Regions from separate parts of the Brevibacillus sp. SAFN-007a genome, predicted to be linked through region 1. Evidence: a T-box and tRNA genes for the amino acid it is inferred to sense, from the RefSeq annotation. Region 1 holds a T-box; the other holds one or more tRNA genes.
What was found. The T-box of region 1 lies ahead of thrS (threonine--tRNA ligase). A T-box ahead of a tRNA ligase gene usually reads a tRNA of that ligase, here a tRNA-Thr.

Region 1 (9,017 bases):
GGACGTCCAGTTTTTCCGGGAGCTGGTGGACTGCGAGCCGATCCCGGTGGAAGCGCTCAAGCAGCAGCCGGCCTTTGCTTCCGCTACCTGAAAACAAGCGAAAAAACGCCCGGGCAGTTGCAATTGGCACCCCCGGGCGTTTTTTGTTGTCACGAAAGCTTTTCAGGCATCGCGTTTGCGGCGCTTGTTCCAGATGAACCAGCCGATCGCCACCAGCGCAGCGGCACCCAGCAGCGTGACTTCCAGGTATTCGTCCAAAAGCACCTTGGCGTGCTTGCCGTACAAGTGAAACAAGGTTCCGATCAGAAAAAATTTCAGACCGCGGCCGACGATGGCAAACAGCATGAGCTTGGTCAGCGAGTAGTTGAACACGCCGCTCAGCACGGTAAACACTTTGAACGGAATCGGCGTAAACGCACCGATCAACACGGCAGCATCCCCGTTTTTGGCGAATTTCTCGGTGGCGACTACGACCCATTTTTCCGGCAGCAGCTTCTGCAAAATCGGCTTGCCGAGCCATTTGCCCAGCAAAAAGCCAATCGGCGCGCCGAGAATCGAGGCGGTAAAGGCCACGGTTGCAAAGCGGAGGGCGGAGCCGGGATCGAGCAAGCTCATCGCGATTTGCATAAAAAAGGGAGGAATTGGACTGATGAACGAATCCAAGAATGCCATGCCAAAGAGTCCCCATATTCCATATTGCATGAACAGTTGTGTGATTTGATCGAGCATGAGCATCTCCTTAGGACATTTCCTCTCGGGTTTTCATTATACAGGAAAAAATCGGTTTTCAGTAGCTAGGATATGCGGCCAGGCCCAAACACAGACCGCCTGTTGGAGGGAATACGACGGTAAACGCCAGCGGGTTACGTTTTTCCCGGATTCTGTTTCTTTTTGAGGAGGTTTGTCCTGCGCGAGTCGCCCGAAAATGCCACGGGCATGGGAAGAAAGACCTTTTGTTTTTCATTGACGCTAGGAAAGAATGTCCATTAGTATAGAAAATAGAGAAAAAAAGGACAGACAGCATCGGGAGGAACCCATGAAGACATTGGGATCGGGGAAAGTGGTTTTTTATGCGCCGGATGGAGCCAGTTTGCAGTTGACGGGAGAAATCGACGTACGCGGAGATCGGGTAGCCGTAACGGAGATCATTTACTTTAACGGGCAGCCGAATGGCGCGCGCGAAACGAATCTGCCGCTTGCGCAAACGGTGATTTACTGGGAACCGGAAGTGTATGAGCAGATTGGATTTGAATGAGCCCATCGCGGAAAAAACGGACAGCTCTGCTGATAGCGGGGCTGTTTTGCGTCTGTGCCCTGATTGTGCCAGCACCCCGAACTGTAGCCGTTAGGTCTGGATTGTGATATCATGTGGAATGGAATTTACGTAAGGTACGAGGAGTGATCCTTATGATCGATGCGATATTGGAACGTGCCCTTGCCGGAGAACGACTGGGTCTGGAAGACGGCCTTGCTCTGTTTGCCAGCAATGAAATTGAAAAGATCGGACACTACGCCAATCTGGTGATGCAAAAGCACCATCCAGAACCCATTGCCACGTTTGTCATTAGCCGAAATGTGAACTATACGAACATTTGCGATACGTATTGCCGCTTTTGCGCCTTTTACCGTCGTCCCGGCTCAAGCGAAGGCTATGTCCTGCCCAGAGAGGTTATTTTCCAAAAGATTCAGGAGACAATCGACGTCGGTGGTACGGAAATCTTGATGCAGGGCGGAACCAATCCGGATCTGAAAATTGATTATTTTACCGACCTGCTGCGTGCGATCAAGCAGCGCTTCCCGCAAATTACGATGCACTCCTTGTCGGTAGCGGAAGTCATCAAGATCGCCCAGGTTTCCAACATGACGGTCGAGGACGTGCTCAAGGAATTGAAGGCCGCGGGGCTGGATTCCTTGCCGGGAGCAGGCGGCGAAATTCTCGACGACCGTACCCGCCGCAAAATTTCCCGTCTGAAAGGCTCGTGGAAAGAGTGGATCGAAACGCAAAAAGCCGCCCACCGCATCGGCTTGCCGGGTACGGCGACGATGGTCATCGGCTTTGGCGAGGAAATGGAGGAGCGCGTGCTGTCTCTGATGCGCATTAGGGAAGCGCAGGATGAGACGAATGGTTTCAAAGCGTTTATCGTCTGGACGTTCCAGCCGGACAACACGAACATGAAAGCCGTGAACAATACGCCGGAGGAATATCTCAAGACGTTGGCGATCAGCCGGCTGATGTTGGACAACTTCAAAAATCTCCAGGCTTCCTGGGTGACGATGGGTCCGGAGTACGGCCAGCTGTCTCTCTCCTACGGAGCAAACGATTTCGGCCAGACCATGATGGAAGAAAACGTTGTTTCGGCTGCCGCATGTACCTATAAGGTGAATACCAACCAGATTCTCGAACTGATCCGCGGCGCGGGCAAAATTCCGGCGCAGCGCAACACCCAGTACGAGATCCTGCGCGTGTTCAAGGACGGCGAAATGGCGGAGAGAGATTTTGTGATGCAAAACTAAAGGAAAAAACGTTCGGCAGCACGCTGCCTGTTCGTCATGTCGCACAAGCGAAAGACGAGCAGGCAGCGTGTTTTTTGCTTCGCGGCAGGCCCTTTTCCTCCCCCGGTTTCCAATCGTTTAAAAGTATATCGCCTATAAAGGGACATATACTGTAACTACAATGGCGGTTGGGGGGGATGAAAATGCAAACGTATCGCGTCTTGCTGGAGAATGTCCCTGAGCATAGTGGCACGTATCGCGTGATCGTCAATGAGATGATGGAGCGGGTCAATACTGCCCCGGTGCGCATTACATACAAGGAGCAGGAACAGGACGACTACTGCACGTTCCTTTTTCAGAGCTGGTGCGAAGAGGAATACGATGCGCAGACGATAGAGTGGGCGAGAGCTTTTGTGGCCTTGACCTTGGCCGAATGGGTGGCGCAGGTCAAGGAGCCGGAGATTTTGCAGGAAATGGCGACCGATCTTTTGGCGGCGGAACAGTTGGAAGAAGAATGGGCGGAAGTGTTTCCTTACATCGAGCGCATGTGCCTGGAGATCGAGCAGGACGGCCGGGAGCTTTTGGCCGCTACGACTCGCAAGGCAAACGTGTATCGCAAGGCATTTTTCTATCTGGAGCAGGAGCGTACCATCAACGTATTGGGGTTTGTCAGGTTCCGGCTACAGGAACATTGGAATGAGCTGTTCGAGCTGGTGGAATCCGGTATCGACGAGTATTTGGAAGACAAGCAATACCAGGAATTCGTCGAGCTTCTGCGGTATTTTATCGCCGTGCAGGAAGTCAAGCAGGAAGTGGTCCATGTTATTCCTAGTGTGGACAAACCTTTCCATCTTTATGACAAAAAGGGAGATCGTCTCTGGCTGGAGCAACTGGACGCGGTCTTTGGCATGGACGAGCAAGCATGCCGGGATGAGGATTATTTGGTCAGCGCGCTGGTGACGCTCGCGCCTGAGAGCATCGTTCTGCACATGGCCGGGGAAAAGCCGGGATTGGTGCAAACGATCCGCAGCATTTTCGACAGCAGGCTCATTACGTGCCATTCCTGTTCGCTATGCCTCGGACAAAGACGCATACTTGACGGGAACAATCCGACTACACTATAATGAGGAACAACAAGTGTGAATATGGCGTACAAATACGATGAGAAGGACATGGACGATATCGAGATCGCTCTAGAGAGGCAGGCCTTGGCTGGAAGCTTGCTGCGAGATCATATGGGTCTACCCCCTTCGAGTAGCAGCCGGGAACGAAGCGCATGCTTTTAGTAACGGCTTGCCGGTCCTGTACCGTTACGAGGTGAATGAGGAGTCTGTTTGGGCATCCGTTTGGAGCGGCCCGGATTTTGGACAGACTTGAACTAGGGTGGTACCGCGAGAATACACTCGTCCCTTCTGGGATGGGTGTTTTTTTATTTTCTCAAAACCAACAAACAGGAAGGAAGAATCCAAGGTGGCACAAATCAACGTAACGTTCCCGGATGGAGCAGTCCGCCAGTACGAAGCTGGGATTACCATCGAAGAGATTGCAGGCTCCATCAGCGCGAGCCTGAAGAAAAAAGCAGTAGCTGGCAAAAAAGACGGCAAACTCGTGGATCTGTACACTCCGCTTGAGGATGACGCCGCGATTGAAATCGTGACGCTCGATACACCGGAAGGATTGGAAGTGTACCGTCACAGTACCGCCCACCTGCTGGCCCAGGCGGTAAAACGCATCTACGGCAGCGAAGTCAAATTCGGAATCGGTCCGGTGATCGAGGATGGCTTCTACTACGACATGGACATTCCGGTCTCGCTCTCGCCGGAGGACCTGGCCAAGATTGAAGCGGAAATGGAAAAAATCGTGAAGGAAGACTTGCCGATCCGCCGCAGAGTCGTCAGCCGCGATGAAGCAACCAGAATTTACCAAAACCTCAACGACCATCTGAAGCTGGAGCTGATCCGCGAGCTGCCGGAAGATGCGACGATTACCCTGTACGAGCAGGGCGAGTTTTTCGACCTCTGTCGCGGTCCGCACCTGCCGTCCACTGGCTACATCAAGGCGTTCAAGCTGATGAGCGTGGCCGGTGCCTACTGGCGCGGAAAAGCGGAAAACCAGGTGCTGCAGCGCGTCTATGGTACCGCTTGGCCGAAAAAAGCGGATATGGACGAATACCTGCACTTCATCGAAGAGGCGAAAAAGCGCGATCACCGCAAGCTGGGCAAAGAGCTGGAGCTGTTCATGTTCTCCGAGGAAGCGCCCGGCATGCCGTTCTACCTGCCGAAGGGCTTCACGGTCCGCAACGAGCTGGAGCAATTCTCCCGCCGCCTGCAACAGCTGGCCCAGTACACAGAGGTGCGCTCGCCGTTCCTCATGAACGAGCGTCTGTGGAAAGAATCCGGGCACTGGGATCACTACAAGGAAAATATGTACTTCTCTGAGGTAGACAACGCGACGTACGCCTTGAAGCCGATGAACTGCCCAGGACACATGCTCATTTACAAAAACGCGATGCATTCCTACCGCGACCTGCCCATTCGCTACTCCGAATTCGGCCAGGTTCACCGCCACGAATATTCCGGCGCGTTGAACGGAATGCTCCGGGTTCGCACCTTCTGCCAGGATGACGCGCACGTATTCGTCCGTCCTGACCAGATCGAGAGCGAAATCAAAAACATGATTCAGCTGATCGACAAAATCTACAAAGTGTTTGGGTTTGAATACAGCGTAGCGCTCTCGACTCGTCCGGAAGATTCCATGGGCTCCGACGAGCTGTGGGAAACAGCGGAAAGCTCCTTGAAAAAGGTGCTGGAGCAATTGGAGATGCCGTATGAGATCAAGGAAGGCGACGGCGCGTTCTACGGACCGAAGATCGACTTCCAGATTACCGACGCGCTGAAACGCCGTCACCAATGCGGCACCATCCAGCTCGACTTCCAGATGCCGGAGAAGTTCGACCTGACTTACGTGGGCCAAGACAACGAGAAGCATCGTCCGGTTGTCTTGCACCGTGCAATGTACGGCTCCATGGAGCGTTTCATCGGCATCCTGATCGAGCACTATGCAGGCGCGTTCCCGGTATGGCTCACGCCGATCCAGGCACGTCTGATGAACATCAGCGAAGTGCACATTCCGTACGCCGAGCAAGTCAAAGAAAAGCTGCAACAAGCCGGCATCCGCGTGGAGCTGGATGCGCGCAACGAGAAAATCGGCTACAAAATCCGGGAAGCCCAGGTACAAAAAATCCCGTACATGCTGGTCATTGGGGAAAAAGAAGTGAACGACGGCACCCTGTCTGTGCGCAGACGCGGGGTAGGCGATGAAGGCGCGATGACAGTGGATGAGTTCGTGGAAAAAATCCGCGCAGAAATCAACGAAATGAAGTAAAGCCAAAAGGGCAGCTCTCACGCAAGCGGTGGGCAGCTGCCCTTTTGATTGGCGCGGCCGGGTACGGTCCAGCACGGCTTTCAGCTTGTCAGCGGCGAAACGTGCAGAAAAAGCAGCCGTTTGCAGGGGGAATATGGTACGCTAATAAAAAACCGGAATCGTAAGTCGGACGCCAAAAGGAGAGTGACCGCCAGTGCCAGAGCAGCTGCCAGTACGTGACACACGACATCGACCTCTCCGTGATCTGCGCATTTCCGTGACAGACAGATGCAATTTTCGTTGCCGATACTGTATGCCAGCTGAAATTTTCGGACCGGATTTTGCCTTTTTGCCTCAGCACAAGCTGCTGTCGTTCGAAGAAATCGCCCGGTTGACCAACCTATTCACCCAGCTTGGCGTGCGGAAAGTCCGGATTACGGGCGGGGAACCGCTGATGCGCAAGGATTTGCCTGTACTCATTCGCATGCTCCGCAACATAGAGGGCGTCCAGGATATCGCCATGACCACCAATGGCTCCCTGCTCGTCCGTCACGCTCCAGCCTTGCGGGAAGCCGGACTGGATCGCGTCACCGTCAGCCTCGACAGCCTGGACAATGAGCGCTTTGGCATGATGAACGGCAGAGGCTATCCGGTGGAAGGCGTGCTTGCCGGGATTCGCGCGGCGGCGGAAGCGGGGCTCCAGGTGAAAATCAACATGGTCGTCCAGCGCGGCGTCAATGACCAGGACATTTTGCCGATGGCCCGCTACTTCCGCGAGCAGGGGCATACGCTGCGCTTCATCGAGTTTATGGACGTCGGAAACAGCAACGGCTGGAAGCTCGATCAGGTTGTGCCTGCAAGCGAAATCATCCAGATGATCCACCGAGAAATGCCGCTCGTCCCGGTCGAGGCGAACTATTTTGGCGAGGTCGCTTCGCGTTACCGCTATGAGGGCAGCGAGCAAGAGATTGGCCTGATTTCGTCGGTGACGCAAGCCTTCTGTTCGACCTGTACCCGCGCGCGGCTGTCGGCGGAGGGGAAAATGTACAACTGTCTGTTCGCCTCCGCCGGAGAAGACTTGCGCGAGCCGCTGCGTTCCGGGCGAAGCGACGACGAAATCCGCGAGCTGATTCGCGCGATCTGGGAAAAGCGCGACGAGCGCTATTCGGAAGAGCGGCTGGACCACACGCAGGGACTTCGCAAGCGTCCGAAGGTAGAAATGTCCCACATTGGAGGATGAAGGGCGATAAGCCTTGACAAAGACAACTCTACCTTGTATCATAGGTTGCGTGTATAAACACTTCATACTTCGAGAACAAGCAGAGGCGCCCAGCTTCTCACCTGGGTCGACGTCCGACACGACTGTTGACAGGTAACTCTTATGCAAGGATCCTTGGATCTGATGAAATTGCTTAGGTGAGATATGTGCGGGCGCAGTTGCGTTCGCACATTTTTGTTCCTTCTCGAAATTGACGGAGGTGGAAAGTATTAGCAAGGACCAAATGTTAATCAACGAAGCGATTCGTGCCCGTGAAGTCCGTTTGATCGGTGCTGACGGGAGCCAATTGGGAGTCGTACCCTTCAGGGAAGCGTTGCGCATTGCCCAGGAAGCCGAACTGGATCTGGTAAACGTTGCTCCGACAGCCAAGCCGCCTGTATGCCGTATCATGGACTACGGAAAGTTCAAGTACGAGCAGGCGAAGAAGGAGAAAGAAGCCCGGAAAAACCAGAAGATCATCGAGCTGAAAGAAGTGCGTTTTTCTTCAAACATCGAAGAACACGATTTTCAAACCAAGCTTCGCAACGTCCGCAAGTTCCTGGAGGATCACCACAAGGTGAAGTGTACGATCCGTTTTCGCGGACGTGAAATCACCCACTCCGAAATCGGACTTGGCGTTATGGAGCGTGTCGCTGCCCAGTGTGAAGATCTCGCTACGCCTGAGCGTAAACCGAAGATCGAGGGCCGCAGCATGATCATGATTCTGGCTCCGAAAGCGGAAAAGTAAGATAGTAGTGTAGACAGGAGGATTTTTCAAATGCCTAAAATGAAAACCAACAAGGCTGCTGCGAAACGTTTCAAAAAGACTGGAAGCGGCCAATTGAAGCGCGACCGCGCATTCGGTAGCCACTTGTTCGCCAACAAATCGACGAAGCAAAAGCGCCACCTGCGCAAAGCTGCACTCGTTTCCAAAGGCGATCAAAAACGTATTGAGCAAATGCTCACTTACCTGTAAGTTTTTGTATCACTACACACATTACGCAGCATGAGCTCCCTAAGCGCCTAGCAGTTGGCCGCCATGCTGGAAAGACCAGGAGGAGTTTAGTATGCCAAGAGTAAAAGGTGGCATTGTTACACGCCGTCGTCATAAAAAAATCCTGAAGCTGGCGAAAGGATACTTCGGTTCCAAGCATCGCCTGTTTAAATCCGCTAATGCGCAGGTAATGAAATCCCTGCTTTATGCATACCGTGACCGTCGTCAAAAGAAACGCGACTTCCGCAAACTGTGGATCACCCGTATCAACGCGCAAGCTCGCCTGAACGGTCTGTCCTACAGCCGTCTGATGCACGGCCTGAAAGTAGCTGGCATCGAAGTAAACCGCAAGATGCTGGCTGACCTGGCTGTGAACGACAAAGCTGCGTTCAACGAACTGGCAACCGTTGCAAAAAGCAAACTGAACGCGTAATCACATACGTCGCGAGCAAAAGCCGATCTTTCCGTAGGGGAAGGTCGGCTTTTTTGCTTGCCGGGTTTTGTCAGCGGGACGAATCGCCACTTCCTGCCTCTCGACATATGATGGTGGGGGAATCCTAGCAGGAAAGGAGTTTCGCTGATGAGCAATCGCCAGAGGATGGCGGACGAAGAGCTACAAGTGTGGGCGTACCGGATGGAAGCCAAATCCCCGCAGGATGTGCTTGTTCTGGCAGTGGAACACTTCGCAGGCAGCCTCGTCCTCGCCTCAAGCTTCGGCGCCGAGGATGTCGTGCTGATCGACATGCTGCACAAACTGGCTCCGACGATCCCTGTCTTTTATCTCGATACGAACAAACATTTTCCCGAGACGTACGAGACGCGCGACAAGCTACAGGAGCGGTACCAGACGAAATTTATCCAGGTGCTGCCCGAGATGACCCTGGCCGAGCAGGAGAAGAGCCACGGGGA
Region 2 (9,017 bases), on a different contig from region 1:
TATGAATCGCCTCTGGAAAAAACGCTGCTCGATTCGCGCATGGACAAGGCGACACTGGACGCCATGCTTGCCGCGATGAAGGAAAGCTTGCCGGCCTTCACGAAATACTTCCGGGCAAAAGCAAAGCTGCTCGGGCACGAGAATGGCTTGCCGTTCTACGATCTGTTTGCTCCGGTGGGCGAAGCCGACATGCGCTTTACGTATCAGGAAGCGCGCGACTTTATTGTCAAGCACTTCGGTAGCTTTAGCGAAAAGCTGGCGAATTATGCCGCCCGCGCTTTTGACAACCAGTGGATTGACGCCGAGATTCGCGAAGGCAAGCGCGGCGGAGCGTTTTGCCACAACCTGCACGTGGTAGGGGAGAGCCGGATCATGGCGAACTTCACGGGCAGCTACAATGACGTGAGTACCTTGGCGCACGAGCTGGGACACGGCTATCATGGCGAATGTCTCGTCCAGGAAGCGTTCTACAACAGCGATTACCCGATGCCGATCGCCGAAACCGCGTCGATTCTGTGTGAGACGATTATTGCCAAAGCCGCTTTGGCTCAGGCGACGCCGGAGGAAGCCTTTTCCATTCTGGAAAACGACATCTCCGGGGCCAGTCAGGTCATCGTCGATATTTACAGCCGCTACCTGTTTGAAACGGCCGTCTTTGCCCGCCGCGCAGAAGGCTCCCTGTCCGTCAACGAATTGAAGGAGCTGATGCTGCAAGCGCAAAAGGACGCCTACGGAGATGGACTTGACCATGCTGCGCTGCATCCGTATATGTGGGTGTGCAAGCCGCATTACTACAGTGCGGACTTCAACTTCTACAACTTCCCGTACGCCTTTGGTCTGCTCTTCGCAAAAGGACTGTACGCGGAATATAGGAAGCGCGGCGAAGCGTTTGTTCAACAGTACGACCAGCTTTTGTCCGTCACAGGCAAACGGAGCGTCGCCGATGTGGCCGCGATCATGGATATCGACGTGCGCTCGGTTGACTTCTGGCGCAGCTCGCTTGCCCTGATTGAAAAAGATATCGAAACGTTTGTGGAGCTGGCAGCCGCGCGTGCATGAGTCCACAGGAAAAAACGTCCGACATCGTGTTGGGCGTTTTTTTGCGCATAGCAACGAGCCGACAGGGAGAAAGTAAGAAAAAACAAATGAGGTGATCACGTGGTAAACGGATTGCAGTTACTCGACCTACTACGGGAAACAGAGAACAAAATGCTGCATCTACATAGAGCCATAGACAGGGTCAGCAGCGAACCGGATTTTAAAGAATCGGTCAGCGTTCTCACCGTGGTTGTGCGCGATTACCAGCTTCAGCTTGACAAGATGAAGCAGGCCTTGGGCAAAATCGAAATAGGGGCCAACCAGACACCTCCCCAGGCCGGCCACAATTCGGAAATTCATTAATACGCACCAACAGGAAACAGCCCACGACCAATAGACTGGTGTGGGCTGTTTGGTTGGGTGGACGGCTACTGGAATTCGGCGTAGCGTTTGACGCCGTAAAACGGATACAGCTTGTGCATGTACTCCACCTTGCCGTAGCGAACGTCATCGCCATTGGCGTGGACGATCGTGCCATTTCCCAAGTAAATCGCCACGTGGGAAACGCGACCTTTTCCAAGCGCATCGTAGAACAAGAGATCGCCCGGCTGTGCTTGCTCCAGTGGAATCGATACTCCTCCGCGGAATTGTTCCTCGGATGTGCGAGGAAGGGTAACTCCAAGGCGGCTGAATACGTATGTAGTAAAGCCGCTGCAATCAAATCCGTCCGGTGTGGTTCCCCCGAGTCTGTACGGAGTGTGGAGCAGAGGCTCCAAGATCGATTCGAGGCGACGCAGGCTCGCGGAATCGACAGTGCCTGCAAACGCAACGTCCGGGGTTAGCACGGGACTCAGGTAAGCGGAGAAGACGTACGCTTCTTCCTCTTCGAATTCGATTTTGGTCCACTCGCTGCCTGTCTCCACGACTTCAACCAGGTCACCAAATTTCAATTTGCCTAAAATTCTTGCGTCCGTCGACGCTTTTTTGCGCACATTCAGCACGTCTACCGTCACGCGCGCTTTTTCGCCAGCTGTCAACTCTGGCTGTGCTGGCTCCTGTTGGGCGGAGTCATTCGGGGCGGCTACGATATCCGCAGGGATCGCGGCTTGACCGCCTGTCGACAGGCTGCCCGCAGGCAAGGACAAAGTCTGGCCAATCGACAATTGATCGCTTTTCAGTTGGTTCACTTGCATGAGCTGGGTCACCGTAGTCTGGTGCTCGCGGGCAATTTTGCTCAACGTGTCCCCTGCTGATACCACATACACTCCAGAGGCGGCGTGAGCAGCAGTAGGCAGCAGAGTGAAGAGGGCGAGGGAGGTAAGTAGCTTCGAAGTAAGTTTCATGTCATCGTCTCCACCAATCTACTATTTTCTGCATGTCTAGCTAAAATTCTAGCGGATTTTCCATGGTAAATCTATGAAAAAATCGGGTGGAAAAAAAGTTTTCGAAAACGGTTGCCAAATGGGTAGAAGCAATGCTATATTACAGAAGTGCCCACGAGAGTGAGCAAAAGTGGAGCAAAAAACCACATGGAGCTGTGGTGAAGTTGGAGTTCACGCCGGTCTGTCACACCGGAGGTCGCGGGTTCGAGTCCCGTCAGCTCCGCCATTCTTCGATCAGGAAGAAGGGCGAATATCAACGATGCCGGTGTAGCTCAATTGGTAGAGCACCTGACTTGTAATCAGGGGGTTGTGGGTTCGATTCCTATCGCCGGCACCACGTTTTATTGGCGGTCGTGGCGGAATTGGCAGACGCGCTAGATTCAGGTTCTAGTGGTGGCAACACCGTGGAGGTTCAAGTCCTCTCGACCGCACTATATCGAGGAATGACAGGTTTTTGGTTTGCTGGTTTCAGCAGATCAAAAACCTTTTTTTGTTCAGTCGCGAGACGCGAGCGTGTGGACGTGCGTGTGCGGGAGATGGCTTCGCTTCGACAAGCTGGCTCGCGTACATAGCGTTGAACAAGTAGTCCCTAAAAACGTCCCTAACCAGACCGTGATGTTTTCAGTCAGGAGAGATTGCCATGTTTCTCAAAAAAACGACCATCCAAAAAAACGGAACCCGCTATACGTACTACCGCATTGTGGAGTCCTATGTGGATGAGAACGGCAAACGGAAGCACCGCCATGTTCAATATGTTGGCCTTCTGACGCCTGAGGAAGCCGAGCAGCTGCGGGCACAATTGCGTCAGCAAAGCCTGGCGGAGCGGCGCTCCAGAAGAAAGGCGATTGCTTTGGAGCATGAACCGGCCGCCAAGCCGCTTCCGGCCGATCCCCAGCCGACCAGACAGATTTATGCGTGGAAGGAAGCGCAATTGCTTTGCTACCCCGCGCATGCGGATAAAGAATGGAATCGGACGGACGCCGACATGCTCCTGCTCGTTCGCGAGGGGCGTGGCACTCTGCAACTGGAAGGGCGCAAGCTGTCCCTGCATCCCGGCGTTGCCGTTTTCTGCCCGGCCGACAGTGGCATGTACGTCATCAATGAGCATGATGTTTCTCTGGTGATCGAGCGCATCGCCTTTGAAAAGCTGGCGCTGTCTGCCGAAGAGGGGGGATACCGGCGCATCCCCATACGGGATATGCCTGCGGGCGTCCTTGACTACTCCTTTCCCCAGCGCGTCCTCCAATGGGCCCAGGAGCTGAGGATCGCCATTGCGCAAAACGAAAACGAGTGGAAGATTCAGTCTCTGTTCCTCCAGGTTCTCTCCGTCTTTTTCCAGCCGAAAACGAACGAAGACACCCAGGAAACGCGGCGCCTGATGGAGCAGACGATCCGGTATATTCAGCAGCATTACCGCGAACCGATTACGAGGGAGCAGCTCGCCGCGCGCATCGGCGTCAGCCCCGAACATTTTTCCCGGGTTTTTCGCAAGGAAACGGGCATGAGCTTCGTCGAGTATCTCGGCCGCGTTCGTATCCGCAAAGGGCAGGAGCTGCTCCAGTTCTCCGCCAAGGATTTGCATGTCATTGCGCAGGAAACCGGGTTTGCCAACGATTATTACTTCAGCCGAAAATTCAAGCAGATCGTGGGTGTCCCGCCGACGGTGTACAGAAAGCAGCCGAAACGGATCGCCGTCCTGATGCCGCATGTCACGGCGTGCCTGCTTGCCTGGGGGATCGTCCCGGTATTTGGCGTGATCGGCTTGTGGATGGAGCCGTGGCTGACCGCGCATTACCGTGAGCGGCTGGATTTATCAGGCTTCAAACAAGGGGAGTGGTACAGCGACAAAACCGTCCAGTGGCTCTCGACGAATCCGCCCGATTTCATCATCGTGTATCGGGAGGAGTATACCGAGAGCTTATGGGAGATCGCCCCGGTACTCGCGATTCCCGAGGAATGCAGCGATTGGCGCGAGGAGTTGCTTATGCTTGCGACAGCTGTAGGGCGTCGCCAGCAGGCGGAACAGTGGCTGAAGCAGTTTCAAGAGAAAGCCCTGGCGCTCCAAACCAGACGGGATGACTTGCGTGGGAGGGGCGATACGTTTCTGATCGTGAAAATCGTCTCGGGCAAATGTTACGTCTACGGCAACCTGACGAGCATGGGCGGGTGCCTGATCTACGACGTGCTCGGGTTGCAGCCGCCTGTTGCCGTACAGCAGAACATTATCGAAAAAGGGCTTCTGAACATCCACGTACCGTTGGAAGACCTGCCCGCTTATGCCGCCGATCATATTTTTTTGTTCCACTATCCCTCCCATTGGCCCGCCGACGAGTGCGAGGTGCTGGAATCGGACGTGTGGCGTAGCCTGCCGGCAGTAAGGAACGGGCGCGTCTACGAGCCGGACCCGAATATTTTTTACGGCTACGATCCTTTGGCGATGGACAAGCAATTGGACTGGCTGACGGAACTGCTGTCACATTTCGAATGAATGTTGGTCATTTGTCTGCATGGACAACCGTTCTGTCCTCTTGATACGCTTTATACGATAATAATTCTCATTTTCATTAGGAGGATCAGCATGTTGAGGACCATGTGCCAAAAACACTTCTGGATCGTTGTTACCAGCCTGCTTTCTCTCGTCCTGCTCAGTGCGTGCGGCGGGATCAAGGAAAGGACACCGCCACAAACCGAGGGGACAGCCCCTTCTGCTTCTGCACCGGCAGCGTCGGCAGGTTCTGACGACAATGCCCCAGCCAAAGAAGGCGCGACGCGCATCGTCAAGACCGTGCTTGGGGATGTCGAGATTCCGCTCCATCCAAAACGGGTGGTCGCGGGCTATTATCACGGAACGCTACTGGCCTTGGACTTTCCGGTCGTGGGAGCCAGCAAGGAATGGTGGATGGGCAGTCCCTTCCTGACAGAGCAGGAGAAGCGCATAGAAGATATCGGTTCTCCGTTGTCGCTGGAAAAGGTCATGGCACTCAATCCCGATCTGATCGTCATCTACGATAGCAATCGGGACGACTATGAATCGTTGTCCAAAATTGCCCCGACCGTTTACATCCCGTATGATTCCAAGCTGGGCATACGCGACGAGGTGCGGCTTTTTGCCGAAATGTTTGGCCGCCAAAAAGAGGCCGAAGCCTGGTTTGCCAAATACGAAAAGGCAGCCGCCAAGGCGAGGGAGCGGTTGAAAAACATCGTCGGGCCGAATGCGACCGCGACCCTGATTCATCCGAACGGGAAAGAGCTTGCCGTGCTTGGCGACAACTTCGGACGGGGCGGGGAAGCGATCTACCACGCGATCGGCTTCAAGGCCAATGAACGGGTGCAGCGCGAAGTGATCGACAGCGGCGTTCAGTATCAGGCGATTTCGCTGGAGCTGCTCCCGGAATATGCGGATGCGGACATCGTGTTTCTCTGCGCCTGGGACCAAACGACCGAGGAGGAGTTGAAGGCGGTAGTCGACAGCGGGGTGTGGAGGCAGCTTCCGGCTGTCCGGGAAAATCGCGTCATCGTGCTGGATTACAAAACCTTTTTCTACTTTGACCCGATATCCGTTCTCGGCCAGATCGAGGCATTGGCCGACGTGATTGAGCGGCACAACGAGGCGAAGAAGCAATGAGGAGCGATCAAAGAAAGTTTTTCGACCAAGGAAGGTTGAAGAACTTTCTTTTTTTCGCTACAATCAGAGTGGTGATAATGAATTTCATTTTCAAAACGAGGCGGAATGGCGACGCAGAGACAGACCGCTGCAACAGGGACGGTCTGCCTTTTTGCGCCGGAAAAAGCGCAGGCGGATGTCCAGCGTCCGCTGCTCACCTGTTCTTTGAAAACGGTCCAAGATTTGCAGGTTGCTTGCCGCGTCAGGCGTGGGATACAGTAGAGTAGCGAGCATTGCGGTAGATTTGCAGCAAATCGCAAGCTATTTTGCGCAAACAAAAAAGAGAGACAGCACGAAGGAAAGCGAGGGGGTAGAGGAGCATGAACAAATTCCGGTTCATGGGCATCCGTGTCATGACAGCAGCCTTCCTGTTTTCAGTGTGTACCACAGTCCTTTCCGCACCTGCATCTGCCTTGGGCACAGCAGAGCTTTCCTCTGGAGAGCAGCGCGAAATGTTTTTGGACAAAATGGACCTCAAAGACCAAGAAGTCCTCGGCTTTTACCATACAACGATGGAAGGCAGCTCTGACGCGCGCAAGCACAATATCAGGAAGGCGCTGAAAAAGATTAACCAGGAAACAGTCAAGCCGCATGCGGTTTTTTCCTTTAATGAAGAAGTAGGCAACGCGAATCGAGAAGAGGACGGTTGGAAAAAGGCAGGCGCCATCCTCAACGGGCAGCTTGTCGAGGACTTCGGAGGCGGAATTTGCCAGGTTTCCAGCACGTTGTACAATGCGGCGCAAGAAGCGGGGATGACGATTGTGGAGCGGCACAATCACAGCAAATCCGTGGGCTATGTGCCGGTTGGACAGGACGCAACGGTCGCGTATGGCGTCCTGGACTTCCAGTTTCGGAATCCGTACGACTTTCCTGTCAACATTAAAGCGAAAGCATACAACGAAAACGATGTCGTCATCGCCATCGTCCGTGCATCATGACAACAGCAACGTAAGCAGGGGGACATCAAGTCGGGATGTGCCTCCTGTTTTTTTGTCCTCTGCAAAAGGAAAAGATTGGAAGTGATGAAATATGTGGGTTTGAGTCAGGCATTCCTGACTATACTGTGTGAAAAAGGAGGTGCGCCATGTACGTACAGGTGACAGGCGATCCGCCGAATCGGCGCGTGATCGTCATGGGAGAGCCTTTGGGGTGTTGCCAGGAAGACGGCTATTATTTTTTGCCTGGAAGGCTTGTCGCAGCGCTAAAGCCGGAAGATTTGCCGATCGGGATCGCGTTCAGGCTTCAGGGCGCTCTGCCTTCGGGATATGGATTTTATCGGGAGGATTCCGTTGTTTTTTGCAGGAAAAGCGATTCCCCCGCTCTTTGGATCGAGGTGACCTCCACGTACGTCCCTTCGGAATGGGACGGTTTGTTCTCGCTGGACGCAACCGTTCAGGCGCGCAGAGCCGTCATTGAGCAGCATCCGCAGCTCGCGTTTGTCCTCTGCGAAACAAAGGAGCAGGTTGTGCGTCTTCGCTACGGGTTTATGTGGTCCGCCGAGGAGGAGACGGATTTGGAGAGCGCGCTGGAAGCGATATGCGATACGGTTTTCGAAGTAGAAGCAAGGGGCAACGCAAGGCTCTGGCCCGGCTATAACAACTGCTTTGACGAGTAGGGACGCGCTGTTTCTCGTCCTCTTTCCCATGATATAGTAAAAGGGAGCGACAAGCCTGCATAAGGGAGAGGACAAAATGGAACCAATTCGCAATATTTACTGCGTAGGACGCAATTACCGGCTGCATGCGGCTGAACTGGGGAACGACGTACCGGAAAAGCCGCTGATTTTTGCCAAGCCGACACATGCTCTGGCTGTGACGAATGGGCAGGAGATTGAGCTGCCCGGCACGCGCGGAGAGCTTCATTACGAAGCGGAGCTGGTCGTGCATCTGGCACGGCCGTATGAGCCGGGCTGCACGCTTGCCGAGCTGGTCGACAAAATCGCGCTCGGCATTGACTTTACTTTGCGCGATGTGCAGAGCGAGTTGAAGAAAGCGGGTCATCCGTGGCTGCTTGCCAAAGGCTTCCCCCATTCCGCAATCCTGACGCCGTTTCACCCGTTTCCAGGGCTTGCGGCGTTGCAGCAGACGGACTTTTCCCTGCTGAAAAACGGTGAGCAGGTGCAGCGGGGAAATATCAGCGATGTCATTTTTGATCTGGAGACGCTCATTGCCTACGTGGCGGAGCATGTTGGCTTGGGTCAGGGCGATGTGATTTACACGGGGACTCCTGCGGGTGTTGGACCCGTCGCTTGCGGCGATGTCCTGACGCTCAAATGGGGCGATGAAGAGTGGGGCCAGTTTACGGCCAGACTGAAATAAAAACGAGCGGTTTTGCAGGCTGACTTCGACCCATCTTCTGTCAGAATCATACAGAAGATGGGTTTTTGTCGGGAAAAACGCCATTGAAAGCAATTCTCAATTACATCTGGTTCTTTGGTACTAAAAGGCAGGAATGGCCTGCTTTTCCCCTTGTTTTTCGATTAGTCCGATGCTACCAATTCCGCGATTGGTAAATTTTACGGTCTTATCCTCCCGTTTCCTCCTGGGGTAATCTGTCCATGTACCCGGACGGGTGCCACAACATGACAAGGAGGAAAAGAAAGTGACGAAACGAGATTGGGTCATGAAATCAACAGTAGCAGTCATACTGAGTACGTCCCTGTTAATGGGTGGTCAAGTTGGACAAGCAGCCGCCAAGACGCAAGATTCGAAACAATCTGATGTGGCGGAAATCGCGAAATCGTTGATTGGAAAAGATTATGAATATAAAGCAAAAGGACCGAAACAGTTCGGTTCTGCAGAGCTGGCTACGTATGCGTACAAGCAAGTGGGCATTTCGATCGGCAGCACGATTTCGAGCTTGTACAAAACAGGCAAAAAAGTCTCCCCAAACAGCGTAGAGCCGGGAGACCTCGTGTTTTTCGCATCCAGTGG

Region 2: it encodes a tRNA-Thr, which carries the amino acid that the T-box ahead of thrS (threonine--tRNA ligase) is inferred to sense. The anticodon was not compared.

What each region holds. Positions count from the first base shown of each region.
Region 1 is NZ_JBQCKK010000014.1:89,265-98,281, reverse strand. It holds gene ACTHO6_RS15305 (acyl-CoA dehydrogenase family protein) at 1-91, shown strand, start outside; gene ACTHO6_RS15300 (YqaA family protein) at 163-729, opposite strand; gene ACTHO6_RS15295 (hypothetical protein) at 1,037-1,255, shown strand; gene mqnC (cyclic dehypoxanthinyl futalosine synthase) at 1,408-2,514, shown strand; gene ytxC (sporulation protein YtxC) at 2,697-3,617, shown strand; T-box leader at 3,646-3,907, shown strand; gene thrS (threonine--tRNA ligase) at 3,964-5,877, shown strand; gene moaA (GTP 3',8-cyclase MoaA) at 6,071-7,096, shown strand; gene infC (translation initiation factor IF-3) at 7,359-7,862, shown strand; gene rpmI (50S ribosomal protein L35) at 7,893-8,090, shown strand; gene rplT (50S ribosomal protein L20) at 8,182-8,541, shown strand; gene ACTHO6_RS15255 (phosphoadenylyl-sulfate reductase) at 8,689-9,017, shown strand, end outside.
Region 2 is NZ_JBQCKK010000013.1:18,627-27,643, forward strand. It holds gene ACTHO6_RS14365 (M3 family oligoendopeptidase) at 1-1,059, shown strand, start outside; gene ACTHO6_RS14370 (hypothetical protein) at 1,159-1,401, shown strand; gene ACTHO6_RS14375 (C40 family peptidase) at 1,467-2,381, opposite strand; tRNA gene ACTHO6_RS14380 (tRNA-Asp) at 2,570-2,646, shown strand; tRNA gene ACTHO6_RS14385 (tRNA-Thr) at 2,682-2,757, shown strand; tRNA gene ACTHO6_RS14390 (tRNA-Leu) at 2,768-2,851, shown strand; gene ACTHO6_RS14395 (helix-turn-helix domain-containing protein) at 3,061-4,908, shown strand; gene ACTHO6_RS14400 (ABC transporter substrate-binding protein) at 4,999-6,045, shown strand; gene ACTHO6_RS14405 (VanW family protein) at 6,405-7,022, shown strand; gene ACTHO6_RS14410 (hypothetical protein) at 7,169-7,699, shown strand; gene ACTHO6_RS14415 (fumarylacetoacetate hydrolase family protein) at 7,776-8,402, shown strand; gene ACTHO6_RS14420 (C40 family peptidase) at 8,686-9,017, shown strand, end outside.